3 regions of the Pantoea sp. SGAir0175 genome follow, and region 3 is predicted to be linked to each of the others. Evidence: predicted binding sites of a transcription regulator. Region 3 holds the regulator's gene; each other region holds the start of a gene.

The links. Region 3 encodes ArgR, which controls arginine synthesis, uptake and breakdown. Its sites were predicted from a motif close to ANTGAATAAAAATACANT; they were not measured.
Positions count from the first base shown of each region.
Region 1: a site for ArgR is predicted at 7,097-7,114, ahead of argF (ornithine carbamoyltransferase). Genes of this name have one in related genera too.
Region 2: a site for ArgR is predicted at 7,704-7,721, ahead of argA (amino-acid N-acetyltransferase). Genes of this name have one in related genera too.

Region 1 covers NZ_CP028081.1:3,518,727-3,528,456, forward strand. Annotated here, with positions in the region: gene C1N56_RS16515 (circularly permuted type 2 ATP-grasp protein) at 1-1,396, opposite strand, end outside; gene C1N56_RS16520 (hypothetical protein) at 1,522-2,124, opposite strand; gene C1N56_RS16525 (flagellar motor protein MotB) at 2,383-3,285, opposite strand; partial or broken gene C1N56_RS16530 (flagellar biosynthesis protein FlhA) at 3,275-4,990, shown strand; gene C1N56_RS16535 (YlaC family protein) at 5,093-5,575, shown strand; gene C1N56_RS16540 (tRNA isopentenyl-2-thiomethyl-A-37 hydroxylase MiaE) at 5,738-6,499, opposite strand; gene rraB (ribonuclease E inhibitor RraB) at 6,556-6,975, opposite strand; gene argF (ornithine carbamoyltransferase) at 7,138-8,145, shown strand; gene pyrB (aspartate carbamoyltransferase) at 8,386-9,321, shown strand; gene pyrI (aspartate carbamoyltransferase regulatory subunit) at 9,333-9,730, shown strand, end outside.
Region 2 covers NZ_CP028081.1:924,242-933,971, forward strand. Annotated here, with positions in the region: gene ptrA (pitrilysin) at 1-910, shown strand, start outside; gene recB (exodeoxyribonuclease V subunit beta) at 907-4,446, shown strand; gene recD (exodeoxyribonuclease V subunit alpha) at 4,443-6,290, shown strand; gene argA (amino-acid N-acetyltransferase) at 6,343-7,671, opposite strand; gene amiC (N-acetylmuramoyl-L-alanine amidase AmiC) at 7,904-9,139, shown strand; tRNA gene C1N56_RS04110 (tRNA-Met) at 9,229-9,305, opposite strand; tRNA gene C1N56_RS04115 (tRNA-Met) at 9,358-9,434, opposite strand; tRNA gene C1N56_RS04120 (tRNA-Met) at 9,487-9,563, opposite strand.
Region 3 covers NZ_CP028081.1:383,007-392,736, reverse strand. Annotated here, with positions in the region: gene mscM (miniconductance mechanosensitive channel MscM) at 1-2,604, shown strand, start outside; gene mdh (malate dehydrogenase) at 2,651-3,586, opposite strand; gene argR (transcriptional regulator ArgR) at 4,007-4,477, shown strand; gene yhcN (peroxide/acid stress response protein YhcN) at 4,970-5,233, shown strand; gene C1N56_RS01850 (YdgH/BhsA/McbA-like domain containing protein) at 5,324-5,590, shown strand; gene yhcN (peroxide/acid stress response protein YhcN) at 5,694-5,960, shown strand; gene C1N56_RS01840 (barstar family protein) at 6,020-6,289, opposite strand; gene C1N56_RS01835 (NAD-dependent succinate-semialdehyde dehydrogenase) at 6,305-7,759, opposite strand; gene aaeB (p-hydroxybenzoic acid efflux pump subunit AaeB) at 7,871-9,730, opposite strand, start outside.

The DNA.
Region 1 (9,730 bases), 1.0 Mb from region 3:
CGCCGCCCTGCGACGAGTTCACCACCAGCGAGCCTTCGGTCAGCGCCACGCGCGTCAGGCCGCCCGGCACCAGCCGGATATCCGCGCCGTACAGCGCAAAAGGCCGCAGATCGATATGGCGCGGCGCCAGACCGTTGTCGATAAAGGTCGGGCAGGTGGAGAGCGACAGTGTATCCTGCGCGATGTAATTATCCGGCCGCGCCAGCAGCCGTTCGCGGAACTCACTCAGCTGCTGCTGGCTGGCGACCGGGCCAATCAACATGCCGTAACCGCCGGCACCGTGCACCTCTTTCACCACCATCTGCGCCAGATTGGCCAGCACGTAGCTCAGATCCTGCGGCTTGCGGCACTGCCAGGTAGGCACATTGTTGAGGATCGGATCTTCATCAAGGTAGTAGCGGATCATCTCCGGCACGTACGGATAGATCGACTTGTCATCGGCGACGCCGGTGCCGATCGCATTGGCCAGCACCACATTGCCGGATCGGTATACCGACAGTAATCCCGGCACGCCGAGCATCGAATCCGGCCGGAAGGCGAGCGGATCGAGAAACGCGTCATCCACGCGGCGATAGATCACATCCACTTTGCACGGCCCGGCGGTGGTACGCATCAGCACCGCGCCGTCTTTGACAAACAGATCGGCGCTCTCCACCAGCTCCACGCCCATCTGCTGGGCGAGAAAACTGTGTTCGAAGTAGGCGCTGTTGAAGCGTCCCGGCGTCAGCACCACCACCACCGGATCGTTAACCGGCGAGCTTTCGCGCAGCGTCTGCAACAGGTGCGACGGATAGCGCTCCACCGGCGCGATATGCTGCGCGGCAAACAGCTCCGGATAGAGGCGCATCATCATTTTGCGGTTTTCCAGCATGTAGGAGACGCCGGACGGCGTGCGCAGATTATCCTCCAGCACGTAATAGTCGCCGTCGCTGTTGCGTACCATATCGACACCGGTAATGTGCGCGTAGATCTGGCGATGCAGATCGACATCCTGCATACAGGGCTGATACTGATCGTTAACCAGCACCTGCTCGGCCGGCACGATGCCGGCTTTGAGAATATATTGCTGATGGTAGATATCGTGCAGGAAGGCGTTGAGCGCCTGAACGCGCTGGCGAATGCCGCGTTCCAGCATCGCCCACTCGCTGGCAGGAATGATGCGCGGCACGCTGTCGAACGGGATCAGCCGCTCGGCACCGCCATCGTCACCGTAGACGTTGAAGGTGATGCCAACGCGATGAAACAGCAGTTCTGCCTCTTCACGTTTACGCGCCACCGCCTCTTTGTCCGCCTGTTGTAACCATTCCCAGTAATGCTGATAGTGAGCGCGGTGCTGACCGTCGCTCTGCAACATCTCATCGTAGAAGGTTGATGCTATCTGGTCGCGTGCTTTCATGATTTACCCGGCGCTTGTCAGAGGACCTGACTTCTCTCCTGCACAAAGTGTGCCAGAGGCCCGCCGCCGCAACGGCACGCGCGCCCCGAAAGCGGAGCCGCGCCGGATAATCCTTGCCTTGCACCTTACTGGTGCATCAGCTGCTGCGCCACTGGCAGCCAGATTTCGGTCATTGCTCCTTCGCCGCCGGTAAACGGATCGCGATCCGGCAGCGGCACGCGCTGGATCTGCTCTTTCGACGCGCGCAGCCGGGAGGGTTCGTCGCGCACGGTTTCCGGTGACATTCCTTCAGGATAGGCGCCAACGGTGAAAAAGTCGTCGGAGGCAAACACCTGTTTATGGCCCACGCCGGCCGGGATCAGCACCGCATCCCCTTCACGCAGCGTCACCATGCGGCCGCTGTCGCCGCCAAACAGCACTTCCGCCCAGCCCGCGCCGACGCCCAGTACCTCATGGGTGTTGGGATGATAGTGGGTGTAAGGAAAAATTGGCGCGCGCCACGCCGCAGGCCAGCCGCTGGCGCTAAAGGTTTTTTCAAACCAGGCCGCGCTGTCCTCCTCCTCTTCCGGCACCACGCACGGCCAGATGATCAGCGGCAGCGGATTATTGGGTACACCGCCGGACGGCAGCGATAACATTAAATGCTGCGGGTTACCTGACGATCCCGCGGAAAAGGTACCGGCGGCGAAAGACATCAGTAACAGCAGACTGGAAGATTGGGCAGACATACTCTTTCTCCGGATAGCCACGTTGCCTAATTGTGGCAAAGCCACCGGGCATTGCAATGTGCGCACACCGGCAAAATTCACATAAAAGAATGATTTAGCTTACTAAAGCCAAATTACTTATTAACATATTTAACATTTCGTGGCATGCCATGGCGCGCCTCGTTTACCCGGCGTCTGCCGCAGCTAAAAACAGGCAAAAAAAAACCGGTGGATTTCGCCACCGGTAGAATCAACAGTTGATTCAAAGGCACTGACAGGTTATCGCAGGCGGTCAGCGATGGGTTTCACCACGTTCTCCCCTTCGCGACCATAAAACTGAAACAGCGTCTCGGCTGCCGCCTCGGTGAGCACCATGATTTCAATGCGGCGGTTACGTGCGCTGAGCGGATCGGCTTTGTCCAGCGGCATACGGGACGACATGGCATTCACCTGCAGCACGCGCGTGCTTTCCAGCCCGCCGCGCTCCAGCGCGCGCCGCGCCGCCAGCGCACGGTCACCGGAGAGATTCCAGTTGTTGTACGCCGCGTTGCCGCTGTACTGCGCGGCGTCGGTGTGGCCGCTGATCATGATTTTGTTGTCGATACGGTTAAACACCGGACCAAGTTCGGTCAGCAGACGCTGGTAAAACGGCGTCAGCACCGCGCTGCCGCGCGGGAACATCATGCGATCCTGGTCATCCTGAATCAGGATACGCAGCCCCTGCGGCAGGGTTTCCAGTGTCAGCAGGTTCTGAGCGTGATAGCTGTTGATGATGCTCTGGATCTGCTGACGCAGCTGCGCCAGCTCGGCGTCGGAGCGCGACAGCACGCTGTCCAGATCTTCCTGCGGCTGGCTTGCATTGCTATTGCTGTCGCTGTTTTCCGCGCTGGTGTCACTGACGGTGGCGCCCTCGGTCGGCGGCGCAATCGCCAGCGTTTCACCAATGATGGCGGAGCCGCGTCCGGTTTCGACATCGAACGGATTAAAGCCGGACCCGTTAAACACCGAGGTGCCGTTGAGCTGCGCGACAATCTCCTTACGCTCGTCTTCGGTGACGGCGCCCATGATCCACAGCACCATAAACAGCGCCATCATCGCCAGCGTGAAGTCGGCAAAGGCCACCTTCCATGCGCCGCCGTGAGCCCCGTGATGCGCTTTCCTGCCGCCGCGTTTAATGATCAACTTTGTGGTGGTGACCAAAGGGGCCGAGCGTATTTCTGAGGTGTCGGCGCGCTTTACCCTCGACGCGCTGCCGGGCAAACAGATGGCGATCGACGCCGATCTCAACGCCGGGCTGATCAATCAGGAACAGGCGCGCGTGCGGCGTCAGGATGTGGCCAACGAGGCGGACTTCTACGGCGCGATGGACGGCGCCTCCAAGTTTGTGCGCGGTGACGCCGTCGCCGGCATCATGATCCTGCTGATCAACGTGCTGGGCGGCATCCTGATCGGCGTATTCAAACACGGTTTACCGGCCGGCCAGGCGTTCGAACAGTATGTGCTGCTGACCATCGGTGACGGTCTGGTGGCGCAGATCCCGTCGCTGTTGCTGTCGACGGCGGCGGCGATCATCGTGACGCGCATCAGCGACGGCGCTGACATGGGCGAGGAAGTGAAGTCGCAGCTGCTGGCGAAACCGGCCACGCTGTATACCGCCGCGGGCGTGATGTTTGTGCTGGCGATTGTGCCGGGCATGCCGCACATGGTGTTCCTCGTCTTCACCGCCCTGCTGCTGTTCGCCGCGTGGCGCCAGAGCCGCGTAGTGCAGAAGCCGACGCAAAGCCATGTCGACATGGAGGCGATCAATCAGGCGCTGGCGCAGCCGGACGAACAGCCGACCATCAGCTGGGACAATATTCCGCTGGTCGAGCCCATCGGCCTTAACCTGGGCTACAAGCTGGTCACGCTGGTGGACAAAGGCAAAGGCGCGCCGCTGACCCAGCGTATGCGCGGCGTGCGCCAGGTGGTGTCAGAAACCAGCGGCGTGCTGCTGCCGGAGATCGCCCTGCGTGAAGATTTCCACTTAAAGCCGTCGCAGTACGCCATCAAGATCAACGGCGTTCGCACCGCGGTGGGTGAAGTGCACGCCGACCGCCTGATGGCGCTGCCGACGCCGGATCAGTACGGTGAGATTGACGGCCTGCTGGATACCGATCCCGCGTACGGTATGGCGGTGACCTGGATCCTGCCGGAGCAGAAAGCCAAAGCGCTGAATCTGGGTTATCAGGTAGTCGACTGCGCCAGCGTGGTGGCCACGCACGTCAACAAAGTGGTGCGCGAAAACCTGCCAGAGCTGTTCAACTACGATGATATTACTCAGCTGCATCAGCGGCTGGCGAGCGTGGCACCGAAGCTGTCGGAGGATCTCAACGCGGCAGTGAACTACAGTCTGCAGCTCAAGGTGTATCGTCTGCTGCTCAACGATCAGGTATCGCTCAAGGACATCACCACCATCGCCACCACGCTGCTGGAGAGCGTGGCGATCACCAAAGATCCGATCCTGCTGACCTCCGACGTGCGTTATGCGCTGCGCCGCGCCATGGTGGCGGCGATTGCGCCGGACAACAAACCGCTGTCGGCCTATACGCTGGATAACAGCCTGGAAAACCTGCTGCTGGCAGCGCTCAATCAGGCGCAGCAGGGCGGCAAAGTGGCGCTGGACAGTTTCCCGGTCGACCCTAACATTCTCACCCAGCTGCAGAGCACGCTGCCGGTGATGATGGAGCAGCTGAAAGCGCAGAACCTGACGCAGGTGCTGCTGGTGACGCCGCAGCTGCGGCCGCTGATTGCGCGCTACGCCCGGCTGTTCGCCAGCGGGCTGAATGTGCTGTCGTATAACGAGGTACCGGACGATGCCAATCTGCAGATTGTCGGGCAGGTGAGCTGATGCGTTGCGGAAAACTGTTATAAAAAAACACCGCTGATCTGTCTCTGCCGCCCTTCACTGTTATGTGGTTTACTGGCAGGCAGTGATATTCAGAGGTGAATAATGGACGCGATTAAACAAATTCTGATCGATGAAATCGACACGCTCAACCGCGAAGAGCGGCGCGATAATCTGCCGCGTTTTAGCTTTAACTTCCTGAAAACCCATCCGGGGCTGTGGGGCGTGATGTACCTGTGCTACGGCCTGTGCGTGGCGCTGATTTTCTCGACTGAGATGCTCGGCTGGCCGGCCTTCTGGTTCGCCACGGTGTTCGTGCTGGTGATGAGTTTTCTGATGCTGCTGGACATCAACCCGAAATACCGCTTCGAGGACATCGATACGCTGGATCTGCGCGTGTGCTACAACGGCGAGTGGTATTACGTGCAGCCGGTCTCACAGCAGGCGCTGGACAAGATCCTGGAGAATCCAGGCACGCCCGAGCGCGTGCGCAGCGGCATCGATCGCCTGATGCAGCAGAAAGGAGAAGTGGATTTTTATGATGTCTACTACCTGACCTGGGGCCATCAGCGCGCCGCGAAGATCTGATCGGGCAAATTCATTCCTGCTTCCATGGTATTTATAAGTCTTTAATGACTCACTGCTTAATTACTACCCCCAGCGTCTTTACACAGAAGTTATGTAAAGATAAGGCGGTTAGTAAGACAACGCCTGAAGGCTGGGTCAGGAAGTTTCGCCGCGCGCACCAAATCAAAACGCCGGCACGCCGCTGTGAAAGCGCAGCTCAGTGTCCGGCTCGCTGATCAAGCGCGCTTCTGCTGCCCCGATCGCCCGCACGCGCGGCGCGATATCCTTCGGTGAAATCTGTGCCGCCAGCGTCAGGTAATCCTGATAGTGGCGCGCTTCGGAACGCAGCAGCGAGATGTAAAACTTCTCCAGCTGCGCATCCAGGTACGGCGCCAGGCTGGCGAAGCGCTCGCAGGAACGCGCTTCGATATACGCCCCGCAAATCAGTTTATCCACCAGCGTTTCCGGTTCATGGGTGGTCACTTCACGCAGCAGCCCTTTGGCGTAGCGGCTGGCGGTGATCTTGCGATAGGGCAAACCGCGCGCCTGCATGATTTCCCACACCTGATAAAAATGGTGCAGCTCCTCTTTGATCAGCAGCACCATCTTTTCCACCATCTCATCAGCCCACGGCAGTTCATTACGCACAATAATGCTTTTGCTGAGATTCTTGTGGGCATTGATAAAATCGCTGTCGTGATTCTCGCCGAAAATAAAATCTTCGTACGGCTGCAGCCACGCCAGGATCGCGTCGCCACTGGGTTTATCCGCGACGTATTTGCGGATCAGCCACACCGCGGTCTGCGCCGCTTTCAACTCGCATACCATATGATCGGTAAGCAGCAGCGTGAGATTTTCCGGCTTGCGCGCTTCATCAATCCACGCCTGCGGCGTGCGGCACTGTAAAAACTGGTGAATGGGGTCTAATAGCGAAGCGTAATTCATCGGAGGTTCTTAACTGGCAGGAAAATTACCGGGCGGCATGTGCCGCCCGTCAGGGCTTAGTGACGCACACCGTCATCGTCTTCGTCGTCGATCTCTTCGCCGTCGTCTTCATCTTCGGCATCCGGATCTTCAAAGTAGGTGCCCCAGCCGTCGTAATCGACGTTGTATTTCCCGACCAGATTCACCAGCTGCTCAACCTGCGCGTCAATCAGTTCCGGCTTCAGCGCCGATTCGCTCAGGATGTCGACGCACATCACGGTGCTGCCGTCTTCCAGCTCCAGCTCTTCCGGCTCGGTGACTTCATAGCCCAGCTTGAAAGCGTCAACCGCGGCCTTCTCCAGCGAGTCGAAGTTGTTGCAGGAGAGATGATGCTCGATGGTGTAAAGCGCATCCGGATCGCTGCCGTCTTCCAGCAACTCTTCAATGATCAGGCGCGTCTCTTCGCGCTGTTCTTCCAGCAATGCTTCGTATGCCATGGGCGTGTCCTCAAAATGGTGGCAGTGAATGCAATTATTTTCCCACACTGCCTCGCGCGCCACTACACAAAACAGAAAGTTTCTTATCGCTGGGGTTGAAAATGCATATTCATACGGTTAGATTGAATTTTAATTCATTATTGATGTAATGCGGAGCGCAGTATGAGTCAGCTGTATTCGAGACATTTCCTGAGATTGCTGGATTTCACCCCAGCCGAAATCACCGGTTTGTTATCACTCGCCAGTGAATTAAAACAGGCAAAGAAAAACGCCAGCGAAACCCAGTACCTGAAAGGCAAAAACATCGCGCTCATCTTCGAAAAAGACTCGACCCGTACCCGATGCTCTTTCGAAGTTGCCGCCTACGATCAGGGCGCTAACGTCACCTATCTCGGCCCGAGCGGCAGCCAGATCGGCCATAAAGAGTCGATGAAAGATACCGCGCGCGTACTGGGACGCATGTATGACGGCATTCAGTATCGCGGCTACGGCCAGGCGCTGGTGGAAACGCTGGCCGAATATGCCGGCGTGCCGGTGTGGAATGGCCTGACCACCGAGTTCCATCCGACGCAGCTGCTGGCTGACCTGCTGACTATGCAGGAGCATCTGCCGGGCAAAGCACTGAACCAGATGACGCTGGTGTACGTCGGCGATGCGCGCAACAACATGGGCAACAGTATGCTGGAAGCGGCGGCGCTGGTGGGGCTGGATCTGCGGCTGGTGGCACCGAAAGGCTGCTGGCCAGAAGAGGAGCTGGTGGCGCAGTGCCGCGCGGCAGCGCAGCACACCGGCGGCAAAATCACCCTGACAGAAGAGATTGCCGAAGGCGTGCAGGGTGCTGATTTCATCTATACCGACGTCTGGGTATCAATGGGCGAAGCGAAATCGGTGTGGGAAGAGCGCATCGCCCTGCTGCGTCCTTATCAGGTTAACAGCGCGATGCTGGCGCTGACCGGCAATCCGCAAGTGAAATTCCTGCACTGCCTGCCCGCGTTTCATGATGACCAAACCACGCTCGGACGGCAGATGGCCGAACAGTATGGTCTGCACGACGGCATGGAAGTCAGCAACGAGGTGTTTGAATCCGACCATAGCGTGGTGTTTGACCAGGCGGAAAACCGCATGCACACCATCAAAGCGGTGATGGTGGCGACGCTGAGTCAGCGCTAACCTGCACGGCGCAAACGTTTACCTCGCGCGTGATTTCTGCTTGATGCGGCTCAGTGAATGCGTATAATGCGCCACAATTTGCCGGAGGAAACATGCAACAGCGCAGCGCACAATTTGCCGCTCCCGTACGCCTGAATGCAGGCGGCGCACCTGTTTCTTTCCGTCATTCATCGATCGCCAGAAAGCCCCTGTAAAGGGGCTTTTTTTTGTCCGCAATCCGGCAGCGCAGAGGAGAGAGCTATGGCCAACCCGCTATATCGCAAGCACATTATTTCCATCAACGACCTCAACCGCGATGAGCTGGAGCTGGTGCTGCATACCGCCGCCCAGCTGAAAGCCCATCCGCAGCCGGAGCTGCTGAAACACAACGTTATCGCCAGCTGCTTCTTTGAGGCTTCAACGCGCACCCGTCTGTCGTTTGAAACCGCGATGCACCGGCTGGGCGCGTCGGTGGTGGGATTTGCCGACGGCAGCAACACCTCGCTGGGCAAGAAAGGGGAAACCCTCGCCGATACCATCTCGGTGATTGGCACCTATGTGGATGCCATCGTGATGCGCCATCCGCAGGAAGGGGCGGCGCGGCTGGCCACGGAGTTCTCGGGCGGCGTGCCGATCCTTAACGCCGGTGACGGCGCCAACCAGCACCCGACGCAGACGCTGCTCGATCTGTTCACCATCCGGGAAACCCAGAGCCGCCTCGATAACCTCAACGTGGCGATGGTTGGCGACCTGAAATATGGCCGCACCGTGCATTCGCTGACCCAGGCGCTGGCGAAGTTCAGCGGCAACCGCTTCTACTTCATCGCACCAGATGCGCTGGCGATGCCGTCCTACATCACCGATATGCTGGATGAACAGAACATTGCCTGGTCGCGCCACGACAGCATCGAAGAAGTGATGCCGCAGCTGGATATTCTCTACATGACGCGCGTACAGAAAGAGCGTCTCGATCCCTCAGAGTATGCCAACGTGAAAGCGCAGTTCATCCTGCGGGCAGCCGATCTGGCCGGTGCGCGCGATAACATGAAGGTGCTGCATCCGCTGCCGCGCATTGATGAGATCACCACCGATGTCGACAGCACGCCGCACGCCTGGTATTTCCAGCAGGCCGGCAACGGCATCTATGCCCGCCAGGCCCTGCTGGCGCTGGTACTGAATAGCGAACTGGCACTGTAAGGAGCAGAACGATGACCCACGATAACAAACTGCAGGTTGAAGCCATCAAACGCGGCACGGTGATCGACCACATTCCGGCGCAGGTCGGCTTTAAGCTACTGTCACTGTTCCGCCTCACTGAAACCGATCAGCGCATCACCATCGGCCTTAATCTGCCGTCGGGCGAGATGGGGCGTAAGGATCTGATCAAAATCGAAAATACTTTTCTGACTGATGATCAGATCAATCAGCTGGCGGTGTACGCGCCACACGCCACGGTGAATCGCATTGATGAGTATGAAGTGGTGGCGAAGATTGCACCAACGCTGCCGGAACGCATCGAGCGCGTGCTGACCTGCCCCAACGGCAACTGCATCAGCCGCAGCGAGCCGGTGTTCTCCAGCTTTGCGGTGAAGCAGCGCGATGACGA
Region 2 (9,730 bases), 540 kb from region 3:
GCAAATGCTGTCCCAGCTGCCTTATACCCAGCGTGAGGCGCGACGCCAGCTGGTGAAACAGATCACGCTGCAGGAGGTGATGGATTACCGCGATGCGCTGATCCAGCACGCCACGCCGGAAATGATGGTGGTCGGCAACCTGTCGGCCGATCGCGTCAGGCAGCTGGGCGAAGAGCTTAAACAGCAGCTGCACAGCGCGGGGCATGGTTACTGGCACAGCGATTATGTGGTGGTGGATAAGCCGATCAAAGCCAACCTGCAGAAAACCGGCAGCAGCACCGACTCGGCGCTGGCGACGCTGTATGTGCCGCTCGGCTACAGCGAGTATCAAAGTATGGCTAACAGCACCATGCTGAGCCAGATTGTGCAGCCGTGGTTCTACAATCAGCTGCGCACCGAGGAGCAGCTGGGCTATGCGGTGTTCGCTTATCAGATGCCGATTGGTCGCCAGTGGGGCATTGGCTTCCTGCTGCAAAGCAACAGTAAACCGCCCGCTTATCTGCTGCAGCGTTTCCAGGCGTTCTATCCGCAGGCGGAACAGCGTCTGCGCAGCATGAAAGCGGAGGATTTCGCCCAGTATCAGCAGGCACTGATCAACGATCTGAAACAGCGTCCGCAAACGCTGGATGAAGAGGCCAACCGCTACAGCCGTGATTTCAATCGCCAGAACTTCGCGTTTGATACGCGCGAAAAAGCCATTGCGCAAATTCAGCAGCTGACACCGGCCAGCCTGGCTGACTTTTTCCATCAGGCCGTGCTGGCGCAGCAGGGCATGGCGATGATCTCGCAGATTGGCGGCAGTCACGATGGCACCCACGATGCGGATTACGCGCCGCTGCCGGGCTTTACCACCTGGGATGAAGTCGCCCGCCTGCAGCAGTCGCTCTCCGTGAAGAGTGATGCGCCATGAGTCAGCGCCCTGAATCGCTCAATCCCCTGACGCTGCCGCTACAGGGTGAGCGTCTGATTGAGGCCTCCGCCGGCACCGGTAAGACCTTTACCATTGGTCTGCTCTACCTGCGTTTGCTGCTGGGACTTGGCGGACCGAATGCCTATGCGCGCCCGCTGTCGGTGGAAGAGATTCTGGTGGTGACCTTTACCGAAGCCGCCACCGCCGAACTGCGCGGCCGTATCCGGGAGAATATTCATGAGCTGCGGCTGGCCTGTCTGCGCGGCATCAGCGCAAATCCGATGCTGATGCAGCTGCTGGCCGACATTGCCCAGCCCGCTGAGGCGGCTGCGCTGCTGCTGGCAGCGGAACGTCAGATGGATGAGGCGGCGATTTTCACCATTCACGGCTTCTGCCAGCGCATGCTCAATCTCAATGCGTTTGAGTCCGGCATGCTGTTTGAGCAGCAGCTGATTGAAGATGAACAGCTGCTGTTGCGTCAGGCGACGGCGGATTTCTGGCGGCGCCACTGCTATCCGCTGACGCTGGATATTGCGCGCGTCATCGTTGCGGAATGGAGCGGGCCGGAGCAGCTGTTGTCGACGCTGCGCCCGTGGCTGCAGGGCGAGTCGCCCAGCCTGCGCCTGGCGCCGCACGACAGTGAAACCCTGACATCGCGCCACAGCAGCAACCTGGCGCGCATTGCCGAAATGAAAGCGCAGTGGCGGGCGCTGGGCGAAGAGGTGCTGACGCTGGTCGGGCAGTCTGATGTCGATAAGCGCAGCTACAGCAGCAAAAACCTGCCGCTGTGGGTCAGCAAAATCAGCGCCTGGGCGCAGAGCGAGACCGCGGATTACCAGATTCCCGCCGAGCTGGCGCGTTTCGGTCAGCAGGTGCTCAATGAAAAAACCAAAAAGGGCGCGCCACCGCAGCACCCGTTGTTTTCCGCCATTGATACATTCCTGGCGCAGCCGCTGTCGCTGCGCGATTTGGTGATTGCACGCGCGCTGGTGGAGGTGCGTCACGCGGTGCGTAAAGAGAAACGCCTGCAGGCGCTGCTGGGGTTTGACGATCTGCTGAGCCGGCTGGACGAGGCGCTGCAACAGCCCGGCGGCGAGCAGCTGGCGCAGGCGATTCGCCAGCGCTTTCCGGTGGCGCTGATTGACGAATTCCAGGATACCGACCCGCTGCAGTACCGTATATTCCGCACGCTCTATTTACAGCAGCCGCAGCATGCGCTGCTGCTGATTGGTGACCCGAAACAGGCTATCTACGCCTTCCGCGGTGCGGACATCTTTACCTATATTCGCGCGCGCAGTGAAGTTCACGCGCACTACACGCTGGATACCAACTGGCGCTCGTCACCGGCGATGGTGGAGAGCGTCAATCAGCTGTTTATGCGCCAGCCCGCCCCGTTTCTGTTTGCGGACATCCCGTTTCTGCCGGTCAATGCCGCGCCGCCCAATCAGCGTTTGTCGCTGAGTATCGACGGCGAGGAACAGGCCGCGCTGCGCTTCTGGCTACAGCCGGGCGCAGGCTGCAGCGTCAGCGAATACCAGCAGCTGATGGCGCAGCAGTGCGCCGCTGATATCAGCCGCTGGCTGCAGGCGGGTCAGCAACAGCGCGCGCTGCTGGGCAAAACGCCCGACCAGCGGCCGGTGCAGGCCTCGGACATCACGGTACTGGTACGCAGCCGGAACGAAGCCAATCTGATTCGCGCCGCGCTCAATCAGCTCGGCATCCCTTCGGTGTATCTCTCCAACCGCGACAGCGTGTATACCACGCCCGAGGCGCGAGAACTGCTGTGGCTGCTGCAGGCGATCCTCGCGCCCGAGCAGGAGCGGATGCTGCGCACCGCGCTGGCCACGTCGCTGTTTGCCTTTGATGCCGCGCAGCTGGACGCGCTGGATCAGGATGCGCGCGGCTGGGATGCGCTGGTGGATACCTTTGCCCGCTGGCAGCAATTGTGGCACCAGCGTGGCGTACTGCCGATGCTGCGTCAGCTGATGCTGGAGCGCCAGCTGGCAGAAAACCTGCTGGCCTCAGAGAATGGCGAGCGTCGCCTGACCGATCTGCTGCACCTCGGCGAACTGCTGCAGGAGGCGGCGGCCCAGCTCGACAGTCCGCACGCGCTGGTGCGTTATCTGGCGCAGCAGATCGCCCGACCGGACAGCCAGTCGGCCAGCCAGCAGCTGCGGCTGGAGAGCGACCGCCACCTGGTGCAGATTGTCACCATCCATAAATCCAAGGGGTTACAGTATCCGCTGGTGTGGCTGCCGTTTGCCGCCGGTTTCCGCGAGGCCGATATCGCGCTCTATCACGACCGCGAGCATTACAACGCGGTGCTGGATTTGCAGAATGATGAGCAAAGTCTGGCGCTGGCAGAGCAGGAGCGGCTGGCAGAGGATTTACGCCTGCTGTACGTGGCGCTGACGCGTTCGGTGTATCACTGCAGCGTCGGCGTGGCACCGCTGTTTCGCGGCACGCGCAAGAAAGAGGGCGAGAGCGATTTACATAAAAGCGCGCTGGGTTTCCTGCTGCAGCGCGGCGAGCCGGCCACCGCAGAACAGCTGGCGAGTTTACTGCACGACATCAGCGTGACCGGAACCGAAGTGGTGCTGGCGCAGCCGCAGGGCCATGAACGCTGGCAGGCGCTGGACGAGGTTGACGATGCGCTGGATGCGCGCAGCGTCACGCGCGCGCTGGCCGATCCGTGGCGTGTCACCAGCTACTCCGGGCTGCAGCAGCACGGCAGTCACCGTCTGCTGGATGTAATGCCGGGCTTCGATGCGGAAGCGGTCGGGGAAGATCGCGTGGCGGAAGTGCTGGAAGCCGCGCTGACGCCGCACCATTTCCCGCGTGGCGCTGCGCCCGGGACTTTCCTGCATACGCTGTTTGAATCGCTCGACTTCACCCAGCCGCCTTCAGCGCCGCAGCTGGAACAGCAGTTGCAGCAGAGCGGCTATCCGCTGCACTGGCAGCCGATGCTGAGCGAGTGGATTACCCGCGTGGTGAACACGCCGCTCAACACTCAAGGGATCCGGCTGAGCGACATCACACCGGGCAATCGCCTGATCGAGATGGAGTTCTATCTGCCGATTGATGGACTGCTGACGGCACCGGCGCTGGACGCGTTGATGCGGCAGGATCCGCTGTCGCGTCAGGCGCCGCCGCTCGACTTCCGTCAGGTGCAGGGCATGCTGAAAGGCTTCATCGACCTGGTATTTCGCTGGCAGGGCAAATACTATCTGCTGGATTACAAATCTAACTGGCTGGGCGAGAGCCATCAGGCATACACACCGCAGGCGATGGCGCAGGCGATGATCGACCACCGTTACGATTTGCAGTATCAGCTGTATACGCTGGCGCTGCATCGCTATTTGCAGCACCGCCTGACGGATTACGATTATGAACAGCATTTTGGCGGCGTATTCTATCTGTTTTTACGCGGCATGGATGGCAGCTCGCCGGATAACGGGGTGTTCCATACCCGACCGACGTCAGATTTCGTTTCACAACTGGATAGCCTGTTTCGCGGGCCGGGAGCAGCAGCATGAGTAGCATGAGTACGCTATTGGCACAGGCGGCAGAACTGCGCCTGCTGCGGGCGCTGGATATTCAGTTTGCCCGGCTGCTGGCCGACGACGATCGGCCCGCACATCTGCTGGCGGCTGCCTGTCTCAGCGCGGAAGCCGGTGACGGTCACGTCTGCCTGCCGCTGTCGCAGCTTACCCGCGAAGGGCTGTTCAGCGGTCGTCATCCGGAGCTGGCGCACGCCATCTGGCAGGCCGCCGGCGAGCCGCAGGACTGGCCGACACTGCTGGCGGACTGGCAGGCGCTCAGCGCCAGCGATCGCCCGGCACCGGTGGTGCTGCGTGATAACCGGCTCTATCTGCACCGGCTCTGGCATCACGAAGGGGAAGTGGCGCGCTTCTTCCAGCCACAGGCGGCTCCGCAGCTGTTTGCGCCCGAACAGGTGCGCAGCGTGCTGGATACCTTTTTCGGCAGTCAGCCTGAGGACTGGCAGAAAATTGCGGCGGCGGTGGCGCTGACGCAAAAAACCGCGGTGATCTCCGGCGGGCCTGGCACCGGCAAAACCACCACGGTGGCGAAGCTGCTGGCGGCGCTGATTCGCCTCAGTGAGGGAACGCTGCGCATTCAGCTGGCCGCCCCTACCGGTAAGGCGGCGGCGCGGCTCACCGAGTCGCTGGGTAAGGCGCTGCGCAGTCTCGACGTCAGCGATGTTGAGCGCCAGCGTTTTCCGGCAGAAGCCACCACGCTGCACCGTTTACTCGGCGCTCAGCCGGAGACGCAGCGCCTGCGCTACCACGCCGGTAATCCGCTGCATCTCGACGTGCTGGTGGTCGATGAAGCCTCGATGGTCGATCTTGGCATGATGGCAAACCTGATCGCCGCGCTGCCCGCTCACGCGCGGGTGATTTTTCTCGGCGATCGCGACCAGCTGGCCTCGGTTGAAGCCGGTGCGGTACTCGGGGATATCTGCCGCTGTGCCGAGGCGGGCTACAGTCCGGTGCGCGCGCTGCAGCTCACCACGCTGACCGGCTGCGAGGTTGCCGGCACCGATGATGCGGTGGCCCCGGCGGTGCGTGATGCCATCTGCCTGCTGCGCAAAAGCTACCGTTTCGCGGCGCACTCCGGCATCGGTCAGCTGGCTGCGGCGGTCAACGCCGGCGAAGCGCAGGCGGTCGAGGCGGCCTTTCAGGCGGGCTTCAGCGATATCGTGCGCCAGCCGCTCAACGATGCCGAAGCGTATCAGGCGATGCTGACGCAGATTGCCGAAGGCTATCGGCCATTTCTCCAGCTGATTAACCAGCGTGCCGCACCGGCCGAGGTGATTGCTGCGTTTGGCCGTTATCAGCTGCTGTGCGCGCTGCGCGAAGGGCCATTTGGCGTGCAGGGGCTCAATCAGCGTATTGAGCATAAGCTGATGCAGCTGCAGCTGATTCGGCGTCCGGCAGGGGGCAGCCGCTGGTATCAGGGGCGTCCGGTGATGGTGACGCGTAACGACAGCGCGCTCGGTCTGTTCAATGGTGACATCGGCATTACGCTGTTCGATGAGGAAGGGCTGCTCAAGGTGTTTTTCCCGCTGCCCGATGGCAGCATCAAAGCGGTACAGCCAAGTCGCCTGCCGGCCCATGACACGGCATGGGCGATGACGGTGCACAAATCACAGGGTTCGGAGTTTGACCACACCGCGCTGGTGATGCCGGCTCAGTTCCTGCCGGTACTGACGCGCGAGCTGATTTACACCGCCATTACCCGGGCGCGCAGCCAGCTGACGCTGTTCAGTGATGAAGCGGTGTTCCGGCGCGCGGTGCAGCTGCGCACGCAGCGGCGCAGCGGGCTGCTGGATCGCTTAGGGGGAGAAGAGGGCAGATGATTGCGCCGCCGCGGGGACTTTCCCTCAGCGGCGCTTTGATGAGCAGTGGCGCTTAGCGTAAGTCTGCCATCAGCACTTTGGAACGACGCTGATAGTTGTACATCTGCTTTTTGCTTTCAGGCAGCGACTCAATATCCACCGGCGTGAAGCCGCGCTCCTGGAACCAGTGGATGCTGCGCGTGGTCAGCACGAACAGCTTCTTCAGCCCCATCTGCCGTGCCTGCAGCGCCACGCGCTCCAGCAGCAGCTCGCCGCGTGACGAGCTGCGATAGTCGGGGTGCACCGCCACGCAGGCCATCTCGCCGATTTGCTCGTCCGGGAACGGATAGAGCGCTGCGCAGGCGATGGTCATATTGTCGCGCTGAATAATGGTGAATTTGTCGATCTCCATCTCCAGCTGCTCGCGCGAACGGCGCACCAGAATGCCCTGCTGCTCCAGCGGACGAATCAGTTCAAGGATCCCACCGATGTCGTTGATGTTGGCGCGGCGAATCTGCTCGGCCGACTCCATGACAATCTGCGTACCGATACCGTCACGCGAGAACAGCTCCTGCAGCAGTGCGCCATCTTCCTGATAGCTGATCAGATGGCTGCGGCGCACGCCGCTGCGGCAGGCTTTGACCGCGCCACGCAGGAAACGCACGGTACCGGAGAGAAAATCACCGTCGCTCTCCATTTCATCAATACGCGTCTGCGCCTCGTTCGGGAACAGCTCGGAAATGATGGTGCCTTCGCGGTCGGTTACGCCCTGTTCGGAGCAGAAACCGATCATCTTCTCGGCTTTCAGCTTAATCGCCAGCTGCGTCGCCACCTCTTCCGAGGTCAGGTTAAAGCTTTCGCCGGTCACCGAGACCGCCACCGGCCCCAGCAGCACAATGGCATTGTTATCCAGCTGACGATGGATCGCCTCTTCGTCAATCCGGCGGATGCGGCCGCTGTGGCAGTAATCGACGCCGTCATCCACGCCCAGCGGCTGAGCGATGATGAAGTTACCGCTCACCACATTAATATGCGCGCCCTGCAGCGGCGTATTATTCAGGCTCATCGACAGACGCGCCGTAATATCGAGCTGTAAACGCCCGGCCGCCTGCTTCACCAGCTCCAGCGATTGGGCATCGGTCACGCGGGTGTGTTTGTGATAAATCGGTTCCAGCTGCTGCTGCGCGAGGCTGGCATCGATCTGCGGCCGCGCGCCATAAACCACCACCAGGCGAATGCCGAGACTATGCAACAGGCCGATATCGTTAACGATGCTGGAGAAGTTCTCATGCTCGATGGCCTCGCCACCCAGCATGATGACAAACGTCTTGTCACGGTGGGCATTAATATAGGGAACGGTATGGCGAAAACCCTGAACCAGTTCGGTACTGCGTTCCTTCACGGCAAACCCTCTGTGAATGGTTATTCGAAATTTATGTATTTTTATGCTCTTTCGACACTTTTTGCAAGCATCGGACCTGACGTTACTTTACGATTTTCCTGATGCAAGCCACGCTAACAGACTGCATTATCTGGTTTTTCCGGCAAGACAAGACATTCCTCATTGAATAAAGTTTTCGCCTTCTGCTCGTCAACTGACGATTTTTTAGACATAACACAGTAGCTGGAGCGGCATGTCCGAAGCTTTTACCCGAAGACGACTTTTACAGGGCGCAGGTGCGCTGTGGTTGCTGAGCGTGACGCGCAGCGGTTTTGCGGCCAGTCAGCACATTGTGGCCGTGCGCATCTGGCCATCCTCGACTTACTCGCGCGTGACGCTGGAATCCAACGTCGCGCTGCACTATAAGCAGTTCACGCTGAGCAATCCCGAACGGCTGGTGATCGATATCCAGAACCTGCATATCAACAGCGCGCTGAAAGGCATTGATAAGCTGGTGCGGGTGGACGATCCCTACATTAAAACCGCGCGCGTCGGTCAGTTCGATCCCACCACGGTGCGCGTGGTGCTGGAGCTGAAGCGCAGCGTGGCACCGAAAACCTTCACCCTCGATCCGGTCGCGGGTATTCGCCACCGGCTGGTGGTCGATCTCTATCCCAGCCAGTCGTCACAGGAAGAGGATCCGCTGCTGGCGTTACTGAAGGATTACAACCAGGGCGAACTGGAGCGCGATCAACCGGCGCAGGCGCCGCTACCGGGTAAAGCCGGGCGCGATCGACCGATTATTATCATGATCGATCCCGGTCACGGCGGAGAAGATCCCGGCGCGCACGGCAAGTACAAAACGCGCGAGAAAGATATCGTGCTGAAGATTGGACGCTATCTGAAAGCGCTGATCGACAAAGAACGTAATATGAAGGCTTACATGACGCGCAACGAAGATGTGTTTATACCGCTGCGCGTGCGGGTCGCGAAAGCGCGCAAGCAGCGCGCCGATCTGTTTGTCTCGATTCACGCCGATGCTTTTACCAGCCGGGCGGCGCGCGGCTCTTCGGTCTTCGCGCTCTCCACCAGCGGCGCAACCTCGGCCGCCGCGCGCTTTCTCGCCCAGACGCAGAACGAAGCGGATTTGATTGGCGGGGTCAGCATGAGCGGCGATCGCTATCTCGACCACACCATGTTCGATATGGTGCAGCGGCAGACCATCAGCGACAGTCTGAAGTTTGGCAAAGAAGTGCTGACGCGCATGGGCCACATTAACCACCTGCATAAACGCACGGTGGATCAGGCCGGCTTTGCGGTGCTGAAAGCGCCGGATATCCCGTCGATTCTGGTGGAAACGGCGTTTATCAGTAACGTCGAAGAGGAGCGGAAGCTGCGTACCCCGCGCTATCAGCATCAGGTGGCGGAAGCCATTCTGCACGGTATTAAGGCGTATTTTGACAAAGGCGGCGTGCTGGCACGGCGTTAGGGCTGGGCGGCAGCGATGCCGCTTTTTTACCGGGCGCAGAAACAAAAAAACACCCGTCAGGGTGTTGTGATGTTCTTCGTCAGAAGAAGTGGTTGCGGGGGCCGGATTCGAACCGACGACCTTCGGGTTATGAGCCCGACGAGCTACCAGGCTGCTCCACCCCGCGTCCGTCTGTCGCACTGAGCGACTTTGCAAATTGTATTCTTCGTTAAGACAATTGGTTGCGGGGGCCGGATTCGAACCGACGACCTTCGGGTTATGAGCCCGACGAGCTACCAGGCTGCTCCACCCCGCGTCCGTCTGTCGCGCTTAGCGACTTGCCACATTGTCTCTTCATCACGAAGAATTGGTTGCGGGGGCCGGATTTGAACCGACGACCTTCGGGTTATGAGCCCGACGAGCTACCAGGCTGCTCCACCCCGCGTCCGTGGATGCGCACTATACACCGGGCGTATGATGATGCAACCCCTTTTTTGCGTTCAAGCGCTAAATAGACAAACAGTTGCTGAATTATTTGGCCATTGGGCGATTTATTATACAGATGTGAGCGCGCTAGCCTGCGGCAGATTTCATTCTGTCTGCCCCTTTGCT
Region 3 (9,730 bases):
GAGCGCACCGAACAGCTGGCGGAAAACAGCGGCGATCTGCCGGCCTCCATCAGCGATCAGTTCCGCGTTAACCGCGAGCTCTCCGCCGATCTGAATCAGCAGGCGCAGCGTATGGATCTGGTGGCCTCGCAGCAGCGTCTCGCCACCAATCAGACATTGCAGGTGCGCCAGGCGCTGAGCACGCTGCGCGAGCAGTCACAGTGGCTGGGCGTGTCGAACCTGCTGGGTGAAGCGCTGCGCGCGCAGGTGGCGCGCCTGCCGGAGATGCCGAAATCCCAGCAGATCGACAGTGAAATGGGCCAGCTGCGCGTGCAGCGGCTGCATTATGAAGACCTGCTGGAGCGCCAGCAGGCGCTGCGCAAAGAGAAACAGGCGGACGGCACGCCGTTCACCAGTGAACAGACGCGCATTCTGGATGCCCAGCTGAAAACCCAGCGCGAACTACTGAACTCACTGATTTCCGGCTGCGACACGCTGATTCTGGAAATCACCAAGCTGAAGGTTTCCAATACGCAGCTGCAGGACGCGCTGAGTGAAGTTAAAGAGGCGACGCACCGCTATCTGTTCTGGACCGCCGACGTCAGCCCGGTTGGCCTGAAATATCCGCTGGACGTGGCCACCGACCTGACGCGCCTGCTGTCGCTGGACACGCTGGGCCAGCTGGGCAAAGCGCTGGCGATGATGTTCACCAACCGTGAAACGGTGCTGCCAATTATTGGCGCCATTCTGCTGGTGGGCTTCAGCATCAGCACGCGTCGTCACTACAACGCCTTTATGGCGCGTGCGGCCAGCCGCGTGGGGAAAGTGACGCAGGACCGCTTCAGCCTGACGCTGCGCACCGTCTTCTGGTCGATTCTGGTCGCGGTGCCGCTGCCGGTGCTGTGGGCCGCGCTCGGCTTTGGCCTGCAGCACGCCTGGCCTTACCCGTTTGCCGTAGCGATTGGCGATGGCATCACTGCCACCCTGCCGCTGCTGTGGGCATTCATGATCAGCGCGGCTTTTGCCCGTCCTGACGGCCTGTTTGTCGTGCACTTCCGCTGGCCGCAGGCGCGGGTCGCGCGCGCCATGCGTTATTACTCGCTGACGGTCGGCCTGATCGTACCGCTGATTATGCTGCTGATTGCTTTCGCCAATCTCGACGATCCGCAGTTCTCCGCCACGCTGGGGCGCTTGTGCTTTATTCTGATCTGCGGGGCGCTGAGCATTGTCACCGTCAGCCTGAAACGCGCAGGTATCCCGCTCTATTTAGATAAAGAGGGCGACGGCGACAACTTCGTTAACCGGATTCTGTGGAACCTGATGATCGCCATTCCGCTGGTGGCGGCGCTGGCCTCCTGCATTGGCTATCTGGCCACCGCGCAGGCGCTGCTGGCGCGCCTGGAAACCTCGGTCGGCATCTGGTTCTTCCTGCTGGTGATTTACCACATCATTCGCCGCTGGATGCTGATTCAGCGCCGCCGCATCGCCTTTGACCGCGCGCGCCAGCGTCGTGCCGATATGCTGGCCAACCGCGCGCGCAGCGAAGAGGAAAAAGAGCAGCAGTCTGCCGTCAGCACCGATACCGTGGAAGTCGAAGAGCCGATTATCGATCTGGATGCGATCAGCGCGCAGTCGCTGCGGCTGGTCCGCTCGATTCTGACGCTGATTGCGCTGGTGTCGGTGATTGTGCTGTGGTCTGAGATCCACTCCGCGTTCAGCTTCCTCGACAACATCCCGCTGTGGGATGCCAGCACCACGGTGCAGGGCGTCGAGAGCGTACAGCCCATTACGCTGGGTGCCGTGCTGATCGCCATCCTGATCTTTATCATTACCACCCAGCTGGTGCGCAATATGCCGGCGCTGCTGGAGCTGGCGCTGCTGCAACACCTCAGCCTGTCGCCCGGTACCGGTTACGCCATTACCACCCTGACCAAATACGCGCTGATGCTGGTCGGCGGTCTGATTGGTTTCTCGATTATTGGCGTGGAGTGGTCAAAACTGCAGTGGCTGGTAGCGGCGCTGGGTCTGGGGCTGGGCTTTGGGATGCAGGAGATCTTTGCCAACTTTATCTCCGGCCTGATCATCCTGTTTGAGAAACCGATTCGTATCGGCGATACCGTGACCATTCGCGATTTGACCGGCAGCATCACCCGCATCAATACGCGCGCCACCACCATTACCGACTGGGACCGCAAAGAGATTATTGTGCCGAACAAGGCCTTTATCACCGAGCAGTTCGTCAACTGGTCGCTGTCGGATTCGGTGACGCGCGTGGTGCTGACCATTCCGGCACCGGCCCACGTTAACAGCGAAGAGGTGACGACCATCCTGAAGCAGGCGGCCGATCGCTGTACCTACGTGCTGGATATGCCAGCGCCGGATGTGTTCCTTGTGGATCTGCAGCAGGGCATTCAGCTGTTTGAGCTGCGCGTGCACGCGGCGGAGATGGGTCATCGCATGCCGCTGCGCCATGAGCTGCATCAGCTGATTCTGCGCGGCTTTGAAGAGCATGGCATTGAGATGCCGTTCCCGCCGTTCCAGGTACGGATGGAAACGCTGGGGCGCAAAACGCCGGCCAGCAACGGTTCGACTGCCAGCCGGACCTTCAAATCCGGTGGCCTGTAAAACAAAACGCCCGGCATGCGCCGGGCGTTTTTTCTTTACGCGCGAGTTACTTCACAAACTCTTCGCCCTGCGCGATATCTTTTTTCAGCGTCTCCAGCATGCCGTTAAGCGCCTGCTGTTCGAAATCACTGAGCGGCCCGAGCGGACGGCGTTCGGCGATACCGTTTTTGCCCAGCAGCAGCGGCTGCGAGAAGAAGCGCGCGTACTCGCCGTCGCCTTCCACATAGGCGCACTCTACGACATTGGCTTCGCCCTGCAGTGCACGAATCAGCGACAGACCAAAGCGCGCCGCCGCCTGGCCCATCGACAGCGTCGCCGAGCCGCCACCGGCTTTGGCTTCCACCACTTCGGTACCGGCATTCTGAATACGTTTCGTCAGGTCGGCGATCTCCTGCTCGCTGAAGCTGACGCCTTTAACCTGCGACAGCAGCGGCAGAATGGTCACGCCTGAATGCCCGCCGACCACCGGCACTTCAATCTCCGTAGGCTGTTTGCCCTTCAGGGCAGCGACAAAGGTGTTGGCGCGAATCACATCCAGCGTCGAGACGCCAAACAGCCGGTTTTTATCGTACACACCGGCTTTTTTCAGCACTTCGGCGGCAATCGCCACCGTGGTATTTACCGGGTTAGTGATGACGCCAATCAGCGCTTTTGGCGCGGTGGTCGCCACCTGTTCAATCAGGTTACGCACGATACCGGCGTTGACGTTAAACAGATCGGCGCGGTCCATGCCAGGTTTGCGTGCCACACCGGCCGAGATCAGCACCACATCGGCGCCGTGCAGAGCCGGCGTCGCATCTTCGCCACTGAACCCTTCAACTTTCACGGCGGTAGGAATGTGACTGAGATCAACCGCGACGCCTGGTGTCACCGGGGCAATGTCATACAGTGAGAGGGCTGAACCTGCGGGTAATTGGGTCTTGAGCAGCAGAGCGAGTGCCTGGCCAATACCACCAGCTGCACCGAGAACGGCAACTTTCATCCTGAACTCCTTATTAAGGTGGGGCAGAGATATGCCGGAAATCCATCAGGTTACGAGTTTAATCAACTTCTCAGGCGATAGCGACACACCTGTCGCGCAATAACATTACGCCGCAATCGGCTCCCGAGACATCTCCACTTCAGAAGTCGCCTGAATGATCCAGTCGCAGCCAGAAGACTATGGACGGCAATGATCATCGTTTTGTTGTTACCACTTCAATAATATAACAACTTTGCAACCTTCGCTTTGCGCGCCAGCGCGCGATTTTGGTGCAGGATAAAACTCTGTTATCATGCCCGCCCCACACGCGCATGCCGTGAATTCACGCATCCGCTTATTGCATAAAAATTCATCTAAATGCATAATAATTTATCTGCGACGGGCCTGTTGCCTGCTGCAACCCTCTTTTATTGGTAGCTTATGCGAAACCCATCTAAACAAGACGATCTGATAAAGGCGTTCAAAGCCTTACTGAAAGAAGAAAAGTTCAGCTCTCAGGGCGAAATTGTCCAGGCGCTGCAGGAAGACGGCTTCGGCAACATCAACCAGTCAAAAGTTTCTCGTATGCTGACCAAGTTTGGCGCGGTGCGCACGCGTAACGCCAAAATGGAGATGGTGTACTGCCTGCCTGCCGAACTGGGCGTGCCTACCACCACCAGTCCGCTGAAGAATCTGGTGCTGGATATCGACTATAACGATGCGCTGGTAGTGATTCATACCAGCCCGGGCGCGGCCCAGCTGATCGCCCGCCTGCTCGACTCCCTCGGCAAAGCCGAAGGCATTCTCGGCACCATCGCCGGTGACGACACCATCTTTATTACGCCAGCGCGCGCCTTTACGGTGAAGCAGCTGTATGACGCCGTGCTGGTGTTATTCGAACAGGAACTATAAAACCCTGTCTGTTACCGGCGGTTCACCTGCCGGTAACCTTGCCTGCCCGCCCACGTTTCTCCCGCTGTTTTATCGCCAACACCTTACAAAATAACCGCTTAGCCATATTCCGCCGGGTTCTCAATGCGCGAAGGTATTGGTACGACCTTTTCGCCTGCTTAACCCTTTGCGCTATTTTACGCTGTTTTACAATTAGTGCTTAGCGGTTATCTCTTGCTTTTAGCGCACAGCCAGCTTGATCAACCACATTGTTTCGCACAAAAAGATAATTTGATGCAGATCATTGTTTTTGCATGGAAATACACCCTCCTGGTTAAGATCCAGGCGGTTTTAATAACTTTGCGTTATAAAAATGTGCCATAAGGATAAAGAATTACAACCAATCATTATTAGCGGGATATTAATTTCATGGGTGATTAGATCTATACTTCTTTTCGTGATGCAAATCACACGAAATCAAAAAGAGAAAAACAGAAGACGAGGAAAAATACCATGAACGTTAAAACTACTATCGCCACCCTGAGTGTTCTATCTGCCCTGTCATTTGGTGCTTTCGCCGCAGATTCTATCAACGCCGAACAGGCAGCGAACCTGCAGCCGGTCGGCACCATCAGCGTCAGCGGCATTGGCGGCTCACCGATGGATATCCATCAGCAGCTGAACGCCAAAGCTGAAGCGCAAGGTGCTAAAGCCTATCGCGTTGTTGAGGCTTATAACGACAACAGCTACCACGCAACCGCGGAACTTTATAAATAAGTTTGCCGGAACAAGATGCAGTGTGAACGGCGACCCGTTTGAGAGGCGTTTGCCTCTCAGGTTGCCCACCCCATTTCAGGAGAGTGAATCATGAAAACCAAATTATCTATTGCTGTACTGAGTCTGGCTTCCGTTCTGTCTTTTGGCGCCAGTGCTGCCACCCTGGTAACCAACACCCAGGCTGAAAATCTGCAGCCGCTGAATCAGACCATTAGCGTGAGCGGCGTCGACGGCGACCAGACCAATATCCGTCAGGAACTGTCCCAGAAAGCCGATGCTCAGGGTGCCAGCCATTACCGCATCATTGAGAACAATCAGGACAACACCTTCCACGTGACGGCTGAACTGTACAAATAAACTTTAACTATCGATCCGGCGTTATGCAGTCGCCGGGAGAAGATCGACGACCCGCTTACCCTCTTAGTGCCGCAGGTTGTTGATTCTAATGAGGAGACGAATTATGAAAATCAAAACAACCATCGCAACCGCTACGCTGCTTTCTCTGTTCGCTTTTGGCGCTTCAGCTGCCCAACTGGTAACGGATGAATCCGCGCAGAATCTGCAATCTACCGGCCAGACCATTACCGTTAGCGGAACAGGCGGCTCACCTATGGATTACCGCGCTCAGCTTTCTCAGAAAGCCGATGAGCAGGGTGCCAGCGCGTATAAAGTGATTGAAGCGCGCACCGGTGACAGCTATCACCTGACTGCAGAGCTGTACAAATAATTCCTCGTCAATTCTGACGAACCCTTTGGCCCCGCCTGCCGGGGCCCTTTTTGGTTGTGCTACTGAACATTAAAGCGGAGCTGGCCTTCCAGCTCCTCTTCTGCCTCATCGAATAGCAATATCAGCGCACCATAGCGGCGTTTCTGCCCTTTCCCCAGATTGATGAACGCAATTTCCAGCGGCAGCGGGATCTGCTCGCCGATGATCATTTCCCACAGATCGTCCAGATCCTGAATGGTGCGATCCGCCAGCGCGAAACGTTCGCAAAACTGACGGTAGAAATGAGCCTGATCGACGATTTCATTGAAGTCGAAACGCTCGGTTCTCATGGTGACATCCTCTCGCTACGCCAGACCGCCGAGGTGCAGCGCTTTGACTTCCAGATACTCTTCCATGCCCAGCACCGATCCTTCGCGTCCCAGTCCGGACTCTTTCACGCCGCCAAACGGCGCCAGCTCGGTCGAGACCGCACACTCGTTGATCCCAATCATGCCGGCTTCCAGCGCCGCCGAAACGCGGAACACGCGCTGCAGATTCTGCGTATAGAAGTAAGCCGCCAGACCGTATTCGGTATTGTTGGCGCGCGCGATCACCTCAGCTTCATCGTCAAAGCGGAAGCAGGCGGCCACCGGACCGAAGGTCTCTTCCTGCGCCAGCTGCATCTCTTCATGCGCATCGGCAATCACCGTCGGCTGCCAGAAGTTACCGCCCAGCGGATGGCGCTCGCCGCCCACCAGCAGTTTCCCACCTTTGCTCAGCGCATCTTTGACATGCTCTTCCACTTTCTCCACCGCGGACGGCTCAATCAGCGGCCCGACCACCACGCCCGGCTCCACGCCGTTGCCCACTTTCAGTTTGCCCACCGCCTCAGCCAGCTGATGCACAAAGCGGTCGTATATTGCGTTGTGGATATAGAAGCGGTTAACGCTGACGCACACCTGGCCGGCGTTACGGAATTTGTTGGCGATAGCCCCCTGCACCGCCGCGTCGATATCGGCATCGTCAAACACGATATAGGGCGCGTTGCCGCCCAGCTCCATCGAGACTTTCTTCATGGTTTCGGCCGCGTTCCGCATCAGCGTTTTCCCCACTGCGGTGGAACCGGTAAAGGAGATTTTACGCACCGCGCGGGAAGCCATAATGGCGTCGCTGATGGCGTGCGTGTCGCCGGCTACCGCGTTCAGCACGCCGTCCGGCACGCCCGCCTTTTGTGCCAGCGCCACCAGCGCAAAGGCGCTGAGCGGGGTGTTATTGGCCGGCTTGATGATGCCGGTGCAGCCGGCCGCCAGCGCCGGGCCGAGTTTGCGCGTCAGCATCGCCATCGGGAAATTCCACGGCGTGATGGCAGCGACCACGCCAATCGGCTCGCGCGTCGCCAGAATGCGTGAACCGGCTTTGGCCGGCGGGATAATTTCGCCGTTGGCGCGCTTCGCCTGCTCGGCAAACCATTGAATAAAGCTGGCGGCGTACTCTACTTCCCCCTCGGCTTCCTTTAGCGGTTTGCCCTGCTCGGCGGTCATCAGCTGGCCCAGCCAGCTTTTGTGCTCAATGATCAGCTGGTACCAGCGATAAAGGATTTCGCTGCGCTGTTTGGCGGTTTTGTCGCGCCACGCCGGAAAAGCGCGCTGTGCGGCGGCAATCGCCTGTTCGGTTTCAGCCTTGCCGGCTTTCGCCACCTGCGCCAGTACCTCGCCGGTGGCCGGATTGGTGACATCAAAGGTGCTGCTGGCGGTGTGCCACTGGCCGTCAGCGAAGTAGCCAGTGTTGAACAGTTCGTGTTGTTGCAGGGAAGTGGACATCGTTATTCTCCTGTCAGTAAGCATCCTGTCAGGAAAGTATAGATGGCAATAATCGGGCAATGAGGGTCAGCGTGGCATCAGGCCAGCCGCTGCGCCAGGCAGCGGCCAGTTTCAGATTTGGATGAGGGTGTTCTGGTACTTATCCAGCATCATCGACAGCCGTTTCACCGGTTCCGTCACGCTGGCCGGAGCGGCATAGTGCTGCAGCTTCTGCTGATAAACGTCCAGCTCCTGCAGCAGGCGCTCAAAGTAGTAGCGCCGTTTATCATCGCTGCTGGCCGCAATAATGCGGTCGGCGGTGGCGCGCAGCTGGCGGTGATACGCCGACAGGTCGGCATTGACCGGCACCTCCGCGTTGCGCAGGCGCTGATGACCAATAATCAGCGTGAGCGCGATCCGGTACTTGTCGATATCGCCCGGGAACAGATTAAGTAGCAGGAACAGCTGCTGATAAAGCGCTGGTAAATGGTTCTCACGCCGGCGCGCCTGATTGGTGGTCAGCGCGGCCACCGCAGCATACATAAAGCGATTCAGCAGCTTGCGTCCGGTGCGGGCTTTGGATTTGTCACGAATCAGCAAAATCACCATCATCGCTACAAAGCTGCCAATCCACTGGCCGAGCGCGTTGTCGAGAAACACGTTGAACTCAAACTTCATCGGGTTATCCAGCACCAGCACGTTAATGGTGCCGATCAGTGCGCCCAGCGTACCAATCTGCCGCCGCTGTACAAAGATGCCGCCGATAAAGCCGAGTGCGCCAATCGCGATACACAACAGCAAGGCACTTTGCTGGGTGCCCGGCAATACCCAGATGAAGTAGAGCATGCCCAACGGCACCGCAAAGGCCATGCCGTAGAAGAAGTCTTTCGCCATCATCAGCGGATTCGGCATACGCATCGCCAGCGCGGTAATCACCGCCAGCATCACCATGCAGCCGCTGCCGGAAGTCCAGCCGGTATACAGCCAGAACAGCGAACCGAGCGCGGTGGCGACAAAGGTGCGCACGCCATTGATCATCGCATGATGCGTTTCCGCTGAGCGCGCCTGGATCACCACCTCACGCTGCAGAATGCTCTCCTCCAGCGTGGTGATACGGCTGTTGCTTTTAACGCCATTGATCAGCAGCAGATATTCGGTCGCGGCGCCGACCCAGCTGGCCAGGGTAAACGGCACGCTTTTACTGCTGACGCCAATAACGCGGCGCATCAGCTTCATGCGCTTATGTACGTCGCTGACGCTGGTTACCTCTTTTTCAATCAGCAGGCGATACTGCGGCGGGATGTAATCCGGGCGCGAATTCTGAATCAGGAAGGTCTCAGCGGCCTGAGTAATCAGCGTCAGCGATAGCGTGTTGAGCATTTGCAGCCGGCGGCTGGTGTTGCTCCAGCGCGACGACTCCATCAGCAGCTGGCTGCGCATACCGTTGAGCGCGGTCGTGCGGCGCACCAGTGCGCTCCAGGCTTTGTCGACTTCCTCTTTATCCTCGTGTGCCACGCACAGCTGCAGCAGGCGGTAGTGCGCTACCAGCAGCGCATCCACTTCCGCATCAATCACTTTCTTGATCGAGCGCGGAGAGAACAGCATGTCGGCGAGAATGGCGCACAGGATACCGAGCACAATTTCGCTGCAGCGCTCCACGGCGAACTGCGGCGCCAGCGTCAGGCCGCCGCTGGCATCCGCGGTCACCACGATGATCAGCGCGGTGTAACCGGCGAGGCCCAGCGCATAGGAGTTTTCGACTTTAATCAGCGATGAGAGCCAGACGCACATGCCGGCCCACAGGCAGCACAGCAGCAGCATCACCACCGGCGCGCGCACCGTCGCAATCATGATGGTGAGTGCCGCGATACAGCCGATAAAGGTGCCGATAATACGCAGAACGCCACGGTAGCGCAGCGCGCCAGAATAAGGATCGCCGCCCGCGGCAAAGGCGGTGCCGCCAGCCACGATGCCGGCGGTCATCACCGCCCA